Regions from separate parts of the Pradoshia sp. TA40_28 genome, predicted to be linked through region 1. Evidence: riboswitches for the same ligand, from Rfam matches in the RefSeq annotation. Region 1 holds a riboswitch; the other holds the start of a gene.
What was found. Region 1 has a riboswitch for S-adenosylmethionine ahead of AC58NB_RS13645 (O-acetylhomoserine aminocarboxypropyltransferase/cysteine synthase family protein). Riboswitches for the same ligand answer to the same signal wherever they lie in the genome.
Positions count from the first base shown of each region.

Region 1 (4,931 bases):
TCACTAAGTTGCTGGTGAGTAGTGCTTGCCGGATGAATAATTAAGCTTTTTGCATCACCGACATTGGCCACATGGGACCATAGCTCAATGGAATCAATCAGCTTTTTACCTGCCTCACGTCCTCCCTTTATTCCAAAAACAACGACTGCTCCTGCTCCTTTAGGTAAATATTTCTTCGCCTTTTCAAAATCATTATGGTCTGGATCGCCTGGATATGAGACCCAGGATACGGCAGGATGTTGTTTTAAATAATCGACTATTATTCTTGTATTAGCGATATGCTCTTTCATTCTTACATGCAGGGTTTCCAATCCAAGAATAAATTGAAAGGCGTTGTATGGACTTAGGGACGGACCCAAATCTCTCAATAGCTGTACCCTTGCCTTTGTAATAAAAGCTGCGGCTCCAATTGCCTCACTATAAATCAAGTCATGATAGCTTGGGTCTGGTTCTGTAAACCCAGGAAATTTAGGCGAATTCCAATCAAAATTCCCGGCATCTACAATCACTCCGCCTAATGTCGTTCCATTTCCAAGTAACCACTTCGTAGCAGAATGAATGACGATGTCTGCTCCAAATTCAATCGGCCGTGTTAAATAAGGAGTGGCAAAAGTATTATCAATGATCAAAGGAATTCCAACTTCATGGGCAATCTCCGCAACCCGTTCAATATCTAGCACTTGCAGGCTTGGATTTCCGATGGTCTCTGCAAAAATCGCTTTCGTCTTTGAAGTAATGGCTTCTCTGAAATTTTCTGGATTCACTGGATCTACAAATCTTACATCAATCCCATACTTAGGAAGAGTATTAGCGAATAAATTATAGGTTCCTCCATATAGAGTGGAAGCAGAGATAATTTCATCACCTGATCCTGCAATATTTAAAATGGAGAGTGTGATAGCCGCAGCACCACTTGAAACAGCTAAAGCTCCAATTCCCCCCTCGAGTTCAGCTATCCTTTCCTCAAATACACTTGATGTGGGATTATGGATTCTCGTATAAATATATCCGGGTTCAGCTAATCCAAATAAGTTCGCAGCATGATCTGTATCTTTAAATAAATACGCATTTGATTGGTATATTGGTACACTTCTCGCTCCTGTTAATGGATCTTGCTGTAGGCCTCCGTGTATACCCACTGTTTCAAACCGATACTTCTTTTGCTCGTTTGCCATTTTACATCTCTCCATTTCGTTTTAGTAGAGAAGTGAGTAAATGAAAAAACCTCTTCACAAGAAGAGGTAGGCATTTTCCATCTCTCCTTATCTCCCGGATATATATCCGCAGGAATTGGCACCGTGTATGATAATAAATACCGGTTGCCGGGCTTCAAAGGGCCAGTCCCTCCACCTCTCTTGATAAGAATCAAGCAACTATTAAGTTGTTAAAACTATAGCATATCGATATATACTAATCAACTGATTATTCTGAATTTTTAAAATAAATATATTATACGCTTATAATCTGCAAACTTCTCCTACAATATTTCATAAAAAGTAAGAAAAAGTGTATGTCGATTATATAGACATACACTAGCAAATCGTTCATCGACATATTTCCTAAGAAATAATCCCTATTAATCTATAATTAATTTTAATCGATCCACGAGATATGGAACGGAATGAAAGGCATATATTTTCTCTATTACTTGATTATCCTTAATTAAAATGAGGCACGGTACACTTTCAATTTGATATTTTTCTGCAAGTTCTTTTGAATAGTTAAGATTCACCTTTTCTAATGGTGCACTAGGGAGAACTTCTTTTGCGATATCAAGCATTCTTCCAGCTATTTGACAGGTACCGCAAAGGGGGGTAAACGTATAGATTGCTTTATTTATCGAAGCTTGATCGTTCATTTTGCTTAACATCCTTTATTTGTTTTAAAAATTCAGCCTTCACATCGATATTGGCTGCTAAGAGAACCGTTGCCAAATGATACCCCGGGGCATTTGCCACTTCCCGATAGGTCCGATCGATATATAAATGAAAAGCGTTCGGCATTTCTCGCCGCAGCTGTTTTCTTAGCTTTTCTCCGGATTCATCAGCATCAGCCAAAATATACACTTCCTTATTTTCAAGTGCATCGACTAATTCATCCAATTTCGAAAGACTAATCGTTCCATTCGTGCATATGATTTCAACGGGTTCATTTAGAACAGCTTGTACCCTTTTACGATCAGTTGAACCTTCCACTATAATTACTTTTTCGTTGAGAGACTCCCACATGTTTATCACCTTTTGCCAGGAGACTATGTTAAACACACATAGATTCTCGCCATTTTATTACAAGTATCTTACCCTAACCAGCTAAAAAGTAACAATTGATAGTTAGGATCACTAAAAAAGAAAGAAGCAAAGCTTCTTTCTCCTTTAATCTTCTTTAGTTGCTGTTTCGTATTGGTCAGCATCCATTAATTCTTCGTATTCACTTGTTTCGGATGGTTCAATTAAAATCATCCATGCTTTTTCATACGGAGATTCATTTACGTATTCTGGATTATCCATTAATTCTTCATTTACTTCAACAACTTTACCACTGATTGGAGCATATAATTCAGATACTGTTTTTACAGATTCCACACTGCCAAATGGTTCATTGCGTGTTAATTCATCTCCAACTTCAGGAAGCTCTACAAATACGATATCTCCCAACTCTTTTTGAGCAAAATCAGTTATGCCGATTCGAATCTTTCCGTCTTCTTGTTTAACCCATTCATGCTCTGCTGTATATCTTAATTCTGCTGGAATGCTCATGATCTTATCCCCCCAAAATGTATATATGGTTCTTACCTCATCATGACATCAAACTACTCATTTGACAATAATTTCATGCCCATGAATTTTGGAAATTTTCTTCCTTGAACCCGACAGTTACTTTCTCTCCATCATAAGCGATTGGACGCTTAATCAACATCCCGTCAGATACAAGTAAGGTAAGCATTTCATCTTCTGACATTGTCTTCACTTTATCTTTTAATCCAAGCTCTCTGTATTTCATACCACTTGTGTTGAAAAATTTCTGAAGTGGCAATCCGCTTTTTTTATACATTGTTTCCAATTCTTCTTTGGACGGTGGATTTTGTGCTATATCGATTTCCTGATAGGATATTCCATTTTCATCAAACCATTTTTTAGCTTTTCTGCATGTCCCACATTTGGGATACCAAAAGAATGTTATCATTGTTTTTTCACCTCAATTGAAGCATACCATATTTTTTTAGCCCGCTTAAACTGATTTACATTGCTTAAATAAGTGTCCATTAGTCTGCTCTATATGAAAAAAGAAAAAAGCCCGGTTTTTTCACCAGGCTTCCTCTATAACCGTCTAGATTAAACAGTGTAACGTTCAACTTCAATTAATTTTTCTGATGCTTCACGTTTAGTTGCAATGACATTGATTGGTGTGAAACGTGTAAATTTACGTAGAGCAGAGGTCATCATACGTAATGTATCCCCTGTTTCTGTTGCCACCAATGTTTCTTTAGCATGCTTTTCAATTTCTCCAAATGCTTCCTGGCAGAAGATCTGAGTATAAAGTAATTTTTGTTTATTCTTTTCCAGTCCATCTTTTTTAATTGCCTTCTCTGTTCGAAGAACAACTGATTCCATTGCATAGATGAAAGAAGCGATATCTGCAATATTCACAAGAATTTCTTGTTCTTTTTCCAGCTCAGTACCGTATTTTTGTGCAGCTAATCCCGCAATCATAATACCGATATTTTTGGCATTTTTAACGAGATGCTTTTCTTGATCAAGCGGCTCAGTACCCGGCTCTTCAGGCATAAGCATCATTAATCCCTCAGACAGTTCCTGTGCTTTTTGCAAGAGTGGTAATTCACCTTTTAACGCTTTTTTCAAGAATGTTCCAGGTACAAGCAGACGGTTAATTTCGTTTGTACCTTCAAATATACGGTTGATGCGAGAGTCGCGATACATTCTTTCAATTTCATATTCAGCCATAAATCCATATCCACCATGAAGTTGAACGGCTTCATCGACAACATAATCCAGTACTTCAGAAGCAAAGAATTTATTTAAGGAACATTCGATCGCGTATTCAGCAATAGCCTTTGCGACTTCTTTCCCATCTTTGACCTCTTCATCACTAAGTCGGCTCATTCTTTCTTCAAATAATCCAACAGTTCTGTAGACAGAGCTTTCTGCTGCATATATTTTGGAAGCCATTGTAGCCAACTTTTCTTTTGTTAAATTAAACGAAGAGATTGGTGTTTTAAATTGCTGGCGCTGATTAGCATACGTAGCAGCCAATTCAAATCCGCGCTTGGAAGCCCCAACTGCGCCAACCCCCAATTTATAACGGCCAATATTAAGAATATTAAAGGCAATCACATGCCCTCTTCCCGCTTCACCCAATAAGTTCTCAACAGGTACTTCAGCATCTTCAAGGATTAGTGTTCTGGTTGAAGAGCTTTTGATTCCCATTTTCTTTTCTTCTGCTCCAGTAGAGACACCAGGGTATTCTCTTTCAACGATAAATGCAGAGAATTTATCTCCATCAATTTTCGCATATACAACAAATACATCAGCAAAGCCTGCATTTGTAATCCATTGTTTTTCACCATTTAAAATGTAGTGAGTTCCAGCTTCATTTAATTTAGCTGTTGTTTTTGCTCCGAGTGCATCAGAACCTGAGCTTGGTTCTGTTAAAGCATAGGCAGCTAATTTTTCACCCGTAGCTAATAATGGCAGATACTTTTGTTTTTGTTCTTCATTACCAAATAAAACGATTGGCAGTGATCCGATTCCAACATGTGCTCCATGAGAAATGGAGAATCCTCCTGCACGTGATAATCTTTCTGAAATCAGGGCAGAGCTTACTTTATCCAAGCCTAAACCGCCGTATTCTTCCGGTACATCCGCACCCAATAATCCAAGTTCTCCAGCTTGCTTCAATAATTTCACTGAACG
Region 1 is NZ_JCATZO010000010.1:51,204-56,134, reverse strand. It holds gene AC58NB_RS13645 (O-acetylhomoserine aminocarboxypropyltransferase/cysteine synthase family protein) at 1-1,175, opposite strand, end outside; SAM riboswitch class I at 1,260-1,365, opposite strand; gene AC58NB_RS13640 (thioredoxin family protein) at 1,577-1,858, opposite strand; gene AC58NB_RS13635 (toprim domain-containing protein) at 1,833-2,228, opposite strand; gene gcvH (glycine cleavage system protein GcvH) at 2,373-2,756, opposite strand; gene AC58NB_RS13625 (arsenate reductase family protein) at 2,830-3,183, opposite strand; gene AC58NB_RS13620 (acyl-CoA dehydrogenase FadE) at 3,333-4,931, opposite strand, start outside.

Region 2 (4,931 bases), on a different contig from region 1:
GGTATGCCAATGGAGTTAAATACACTCATTGTGACAAAGGCGAATGAAAAGCGTATTGGGGAGAATCTTTTTATTCTAAAAAAAGAAGGTTATCGTTTATATCCGATTGAGATCCCGATTGATATCAAAAAAACACTTGATGGAGAGTCGAGAGGAACAGCGCTGATAAAAAAGGTGGAATGGGAAAGTAAATATACGACCATTACATATGAATTGATTTCTCTAAACTCCAGTAATTAAAATGATACTAAAAGAACAAACCTTTATCCTGGTCATTGTTGGGCAAAAGGTTTGTTTTTACTTTGTATCGATACGTTGACGTATGAGAGGGAAATAAAAAATGGTGCCTTGAAAGTCAGATAGTATGACTTTTAGGCACCATTTCTTATTAAAATTTGATTGGTCCGCCTTTTAATTCAATCTCAGGATTGATATTTTTAAATTCCTTGAAATTATCTCTGAATTTATCAGCCAGCTCATTTGCTTTTTCATAATAGGCTTCTTGATTTTCCCAAGTTTTCTGGGGTTGTAAAACTTCATCAGGAACCCCAGGAACATGTAGAGGAATGGCTAATCCAAATATACTGTCTTGAACCGTTTCAATATTGGTCAGTTCGCCCTCTAATGCGGCTTGAATCATCAATCGTGTATAAGAAAGCTTCATACGGCTGCCGGTTCCATATTCGCCTCCGGTCCAGCCTGTGTTAACAAGATAAACCTGAACTTGATGTTCCTCTATATTTTTACCAAGCATCTCAGCATACTTTGTTGGATGCAGCGGAAGGAACGGTGAACCGAAGCAGGTAGAAAAGGTTGCCTGCGGTGAGGTGATTCCGAGTTCAGTACCGGCTAACTTACTAGTATATCCGCTTAAGAAATGATACATAGCCTGTTCTTTTGTTAATTTACTGATTGGAGGCAACACACCAAAAGCGTCAGCTGTTAAAAAGATGATGGTATTAGGATGGCCTGCAATACTTGGTTTGACGATGTTTTGCATGGCTTCTATAGGGTAAGCAGCACGCGTATTTTCTGTTAACATTCCATTATCATAATCTGCAACTCGTGTATTTTCGTCCACCATTACATTCTCAAGCACAGAACCAAATCGAATTGCATTAAATATTTGAGGTTCTTTTTCCTGTGAAAGATTAATACATTTGGCGTAACAGCCGCCTTCAATATTAAATACACCTTCAGGCGACCAGCCGTGTTCATCATCACCGATTAAACGACGGTTAGGATCAGCTGATAAAGTGGTTTTTCCTGTTCCGGACAGACCAAAGAAAAGGGCGACATCGCCTTCAAAACCAACATTAGCTGAACAATGCATAGAAAACACATTCTTCTCTGGAAGCAGGTAATTCATAATGGAGAAAATAGATTTTTTCATTTCTCCGGCGTATTCAGTGCCTCCGATTAGAACGACTTTCTTCTCAAAAGAGATGATGATAAATGTTTCTGAATGTGTACCATCCACTAGCGGATCTGCTTTAAATCCTGGAGCCGAGATAATTGTAAACTCAGGTGAATGATCAAGGAGCTCCTCTTCAGTGGGACGGATAAAAAGTTGATGGACAAATAAATTGTGCCAGGCATATTCATTGATGACTTGAATGGGAAGGCGATAATCTGTTGCAGCCCCGGCAAAACCATTAAAGACGAATAATTCATCTCTTTTTTCGAGGTAATCGATTACTTTTTCATACAGTTTTGAAAAAACAGCTTCAGATATCGGCTGATTAACGCTTCCCCAAGCTATTTTATTGATAGTGGAAGCTTCTTCAACAATAAATTTATCTTTTGGAGACCTACCAGTATATTTGCCTGTTTCTGCTTTAACAGCTCCAGTGGATGTAAGGACTCCCTCTTTTCTGGTTAATACTTTTTCAACTAATTGTGGCACGGAAAGCTGAATATGAATATTATCATGAGTAAGTAATTGCTTTAATTCATTGGAAACTCCTACACTGTTCATACGAGATCATCCTTTTCCAGAATTTTGATAAGTACATTATATGGAAATTAGTATAACACATTTAACATAATTATCCATACTAATCGCGTTGTTTTCCAAATCAGGGTCATCCTATTTGTTATATTTAAATAACAAATATAATGAAAACAGAGAATGAAATTTTGATATTTAAAATTAAAATAGAGCGTGTTTTATATATATGTTAATTTAGAATATTCACAAATTAATTATATCAATATTATTTTTAGATTGCGAATTTTAAACATTTTATTGTGCCTTTCCATAGGGAATCCAACTATGACTTGTTACCTTAACAATATATTCCTATTGATTTGTTGACAGGCTTTGATGAATAAGATATCATATACATTTAATATGGATACTCTTATCAAGACTCGGTGGAGAGACGAGCTCTATGAAGCCGGGGCAACCTGCAGTTTGATTCCTTTTATAAGTAATCACGCAAAGGTGCTAACTTGATGCAAGGTTATATTGCCTTGAACGATGAGAGTGAAAGGCAGATTTCTGAGACTCAGACCTTTCCTCTTTTAAAGGGGAAAGGTCTTTTTTCGTATAATCAGGAGATAATTAAAGATAATGAGTAGCCATAAACAGGGAAGCTGAAGGAGGAAGAAATATGTCTAATAAAAGACATTTATTTACATCAGAATCTGTAACGGAAGGTCATCCGGATAAAATTTGTGATCAGATTTCAGATTCCATATTGGATGAAATACTAGCTAAGGATCCAAATGCGAGGGTAGCTTGTGAAACCTCTGTTACGACTGGATTAGTTCTGGTTGCAGGGGAAATCACGACATCTACGTATGTTGATATTCCAAAAATCGTACGCGATACAATCAAAGGAATTGGGTACACACGAGCTAAATATGGCTTTGATGCAGAAACATGTGCTGTATTAACCTCTATTGATGAACAATCTGCTGACATTGCCCAGGGTGTTGACCAGGCTTTGGAATCAAGAGAAGGTACAATGTCTGATGAAGAGATAGAAGCTATTGGTGCGGGAGACCAAGGATTGATGTTTGGGTTTGCCTGCAATGAAACAGAAGAATTAATGCCTCTTCCAATTTCTCTTGCTCATCAATTATCTAGAAAGCTGGCTGAAGTTCGTAAGCAGAACGTGTTGCCATATTTGCGACCGGATGGTAAAACACAAGTTACGGTTGAATATGATGAAAATCAAAAACCGGTTAGAATTGATACAATTGTTATCTCTACACAACACGATGCTGAAACAACACTTGAACAAATTAAGAAAGATCTAAAAGAACAAGTGATAAAGCCCGTTGTTCCAGCTCATCTTATTGATGAAGAAACGAAATACTTTATTAACCCAACAGGCCGTTTTGTTATTGGCGGACCACAAGGGGATGCAGGCCTGACTGGACGTAAAATTATTGTTGACACGTATGGTGGATATGCACGCCATGGCGGAGGAGCTTTCTCCGGTAAAGATGCTACGAAGGTAGACCGATCTGCAGCTTATGCTGCTAGGTATGTAGCTAAAAACATTGTTGCAGCTGGTCTAGCAGATAAAGCTGAAGTACAGTTGGCCTATGCAATTGGTGTCGCACAGCCTGTATCTATTTCAATCGATACGTTCGGTACAGGAAAAATTGAAGAAGAAAGATTAATTGAATTAGTACGTGCTAATTTTGATCTTCGACCTGCCGGCATTATAAAAATGCTTGATCTAAGACGTCCAATTTATAAACAAACAGCAGCTTATGGGCATTTTGGACGCAATGACTTAAATCTTCCTTGGGAGAGAACAGATAAAGTAGGAGTATTACGTACTGAAGCTGGTTTATAAGAAGTCGATAAACATATTTAAATGAAAGAGGCATATTAATGTCTCTTTAGATTGTAGAAGGAATTCACAATTGGCCTATTAGAGGTCTATTGCTGAATTCCTTCTTTATTTTTGGATTTTTGACGAAGGAAAGTTAATGAAAAAGACTCCTGCTGGAATAAAAAGCGTACTTCGATTCAGCTCGAGTATTCCGAGAGGAGGGTTGATGCTTGCCCGTGGAAAAATTGAGCCCATTTTGCAGAAAATAGCGTTAACCGAATACGAGAGAAGATTTGAAAAAAAACGGTAGACTTGGTCCTGAAATAAGGAAACTTTGTCTACAGTCTTAAAGAGGCCTAATTATGCCTCTTTTTTTTTATGTCTAAAAGTGGTAGAATTTGGTGGTGTTATATTTTGGAATTACTATAGTTATATTTGCTGGCTGTATTTTTGCCCATGAAGCATTTATAACATATTTTGTTAAAAAAATATTATGATCTGATAGTTATGTACTAGTCAGAAGTAAAGTGAGTGGGTGAAAAGCAATGTGTGGATTTGTAGGATGCATGCATGATCAACGGCTGGAAAATCAGGATAAAGAACTTTTAAAGAGTATGAATGATCTGATTACACATAGAGGACCGGATGACGAGGGCTTTTATATAGATGAACATATTCAGCTTGGATTTAGAAGATTAAGCATAATTGATATAGAGTGTGGCCATCAGCCTTTAACATATGAAAATGAGCGCTATTGGATCATTTTTAATGGGGAAGTGTACAACTATCTGGAATTAAAAGAAATACTTGAAAAGCAAGGGATGAAATTTACAACAAACTCAGACACGGAAGTAATCTTAGCTGCTTTTGTTCATTATGGAGAAAAAGCAGTCGAAATGCTTCGCGGGATGTTTGGATTTGTGATATGGGATAAACAGGAGAAATCTGTTTTTGGTGCTCGTGATCCATTTGGTATTAAACCATTTTTTTATTTGGAAAATGAGGATAAGACCTATTTTGCGTCAGAGAAAAAGAGCATTTTGCATGCAATGGAAAACGCTGAATTAGATCCCTTGTCTTTACAACATTATCTAACCTATCAGTTTACTCCGGAACCAGCTACCATGACGAAGAATG
Region 2 is NZ_JCATZO010000019.1:3,211-8,141, reverse strand. It holds gene AC58NB_RS16710 (DUF2584 domain-containing protein) at 1-240, shown strand, start outside; gene pckA (phosphoenolpyruvate carboxykinase (ATP)) at 389-1,978, opposite strand; SAM riboswitch class I at 2,361-2,489, shown strand; gene metK (methionine adenosyltransferase) at 2,616-3,815, shown strand; gene AC58NB_RS16695 (hypothetical protein) at 3,952-4,104, shown strand; gene asnB (asparagine synthase (glutamine-hydrolyzing)) at 4,340-4,931, shown strand, end outside.
Region 2: linked by a shared signal. The riboswitch ahead of metK (methionine adenosyltransferase) and the one ahead of AC58NB_RS13645 (O-acetylhomoserine aminocarboxypropyltransferase/cysteine synthase family protein) in region 1 are both predicted to bind S-adenosylmethionine.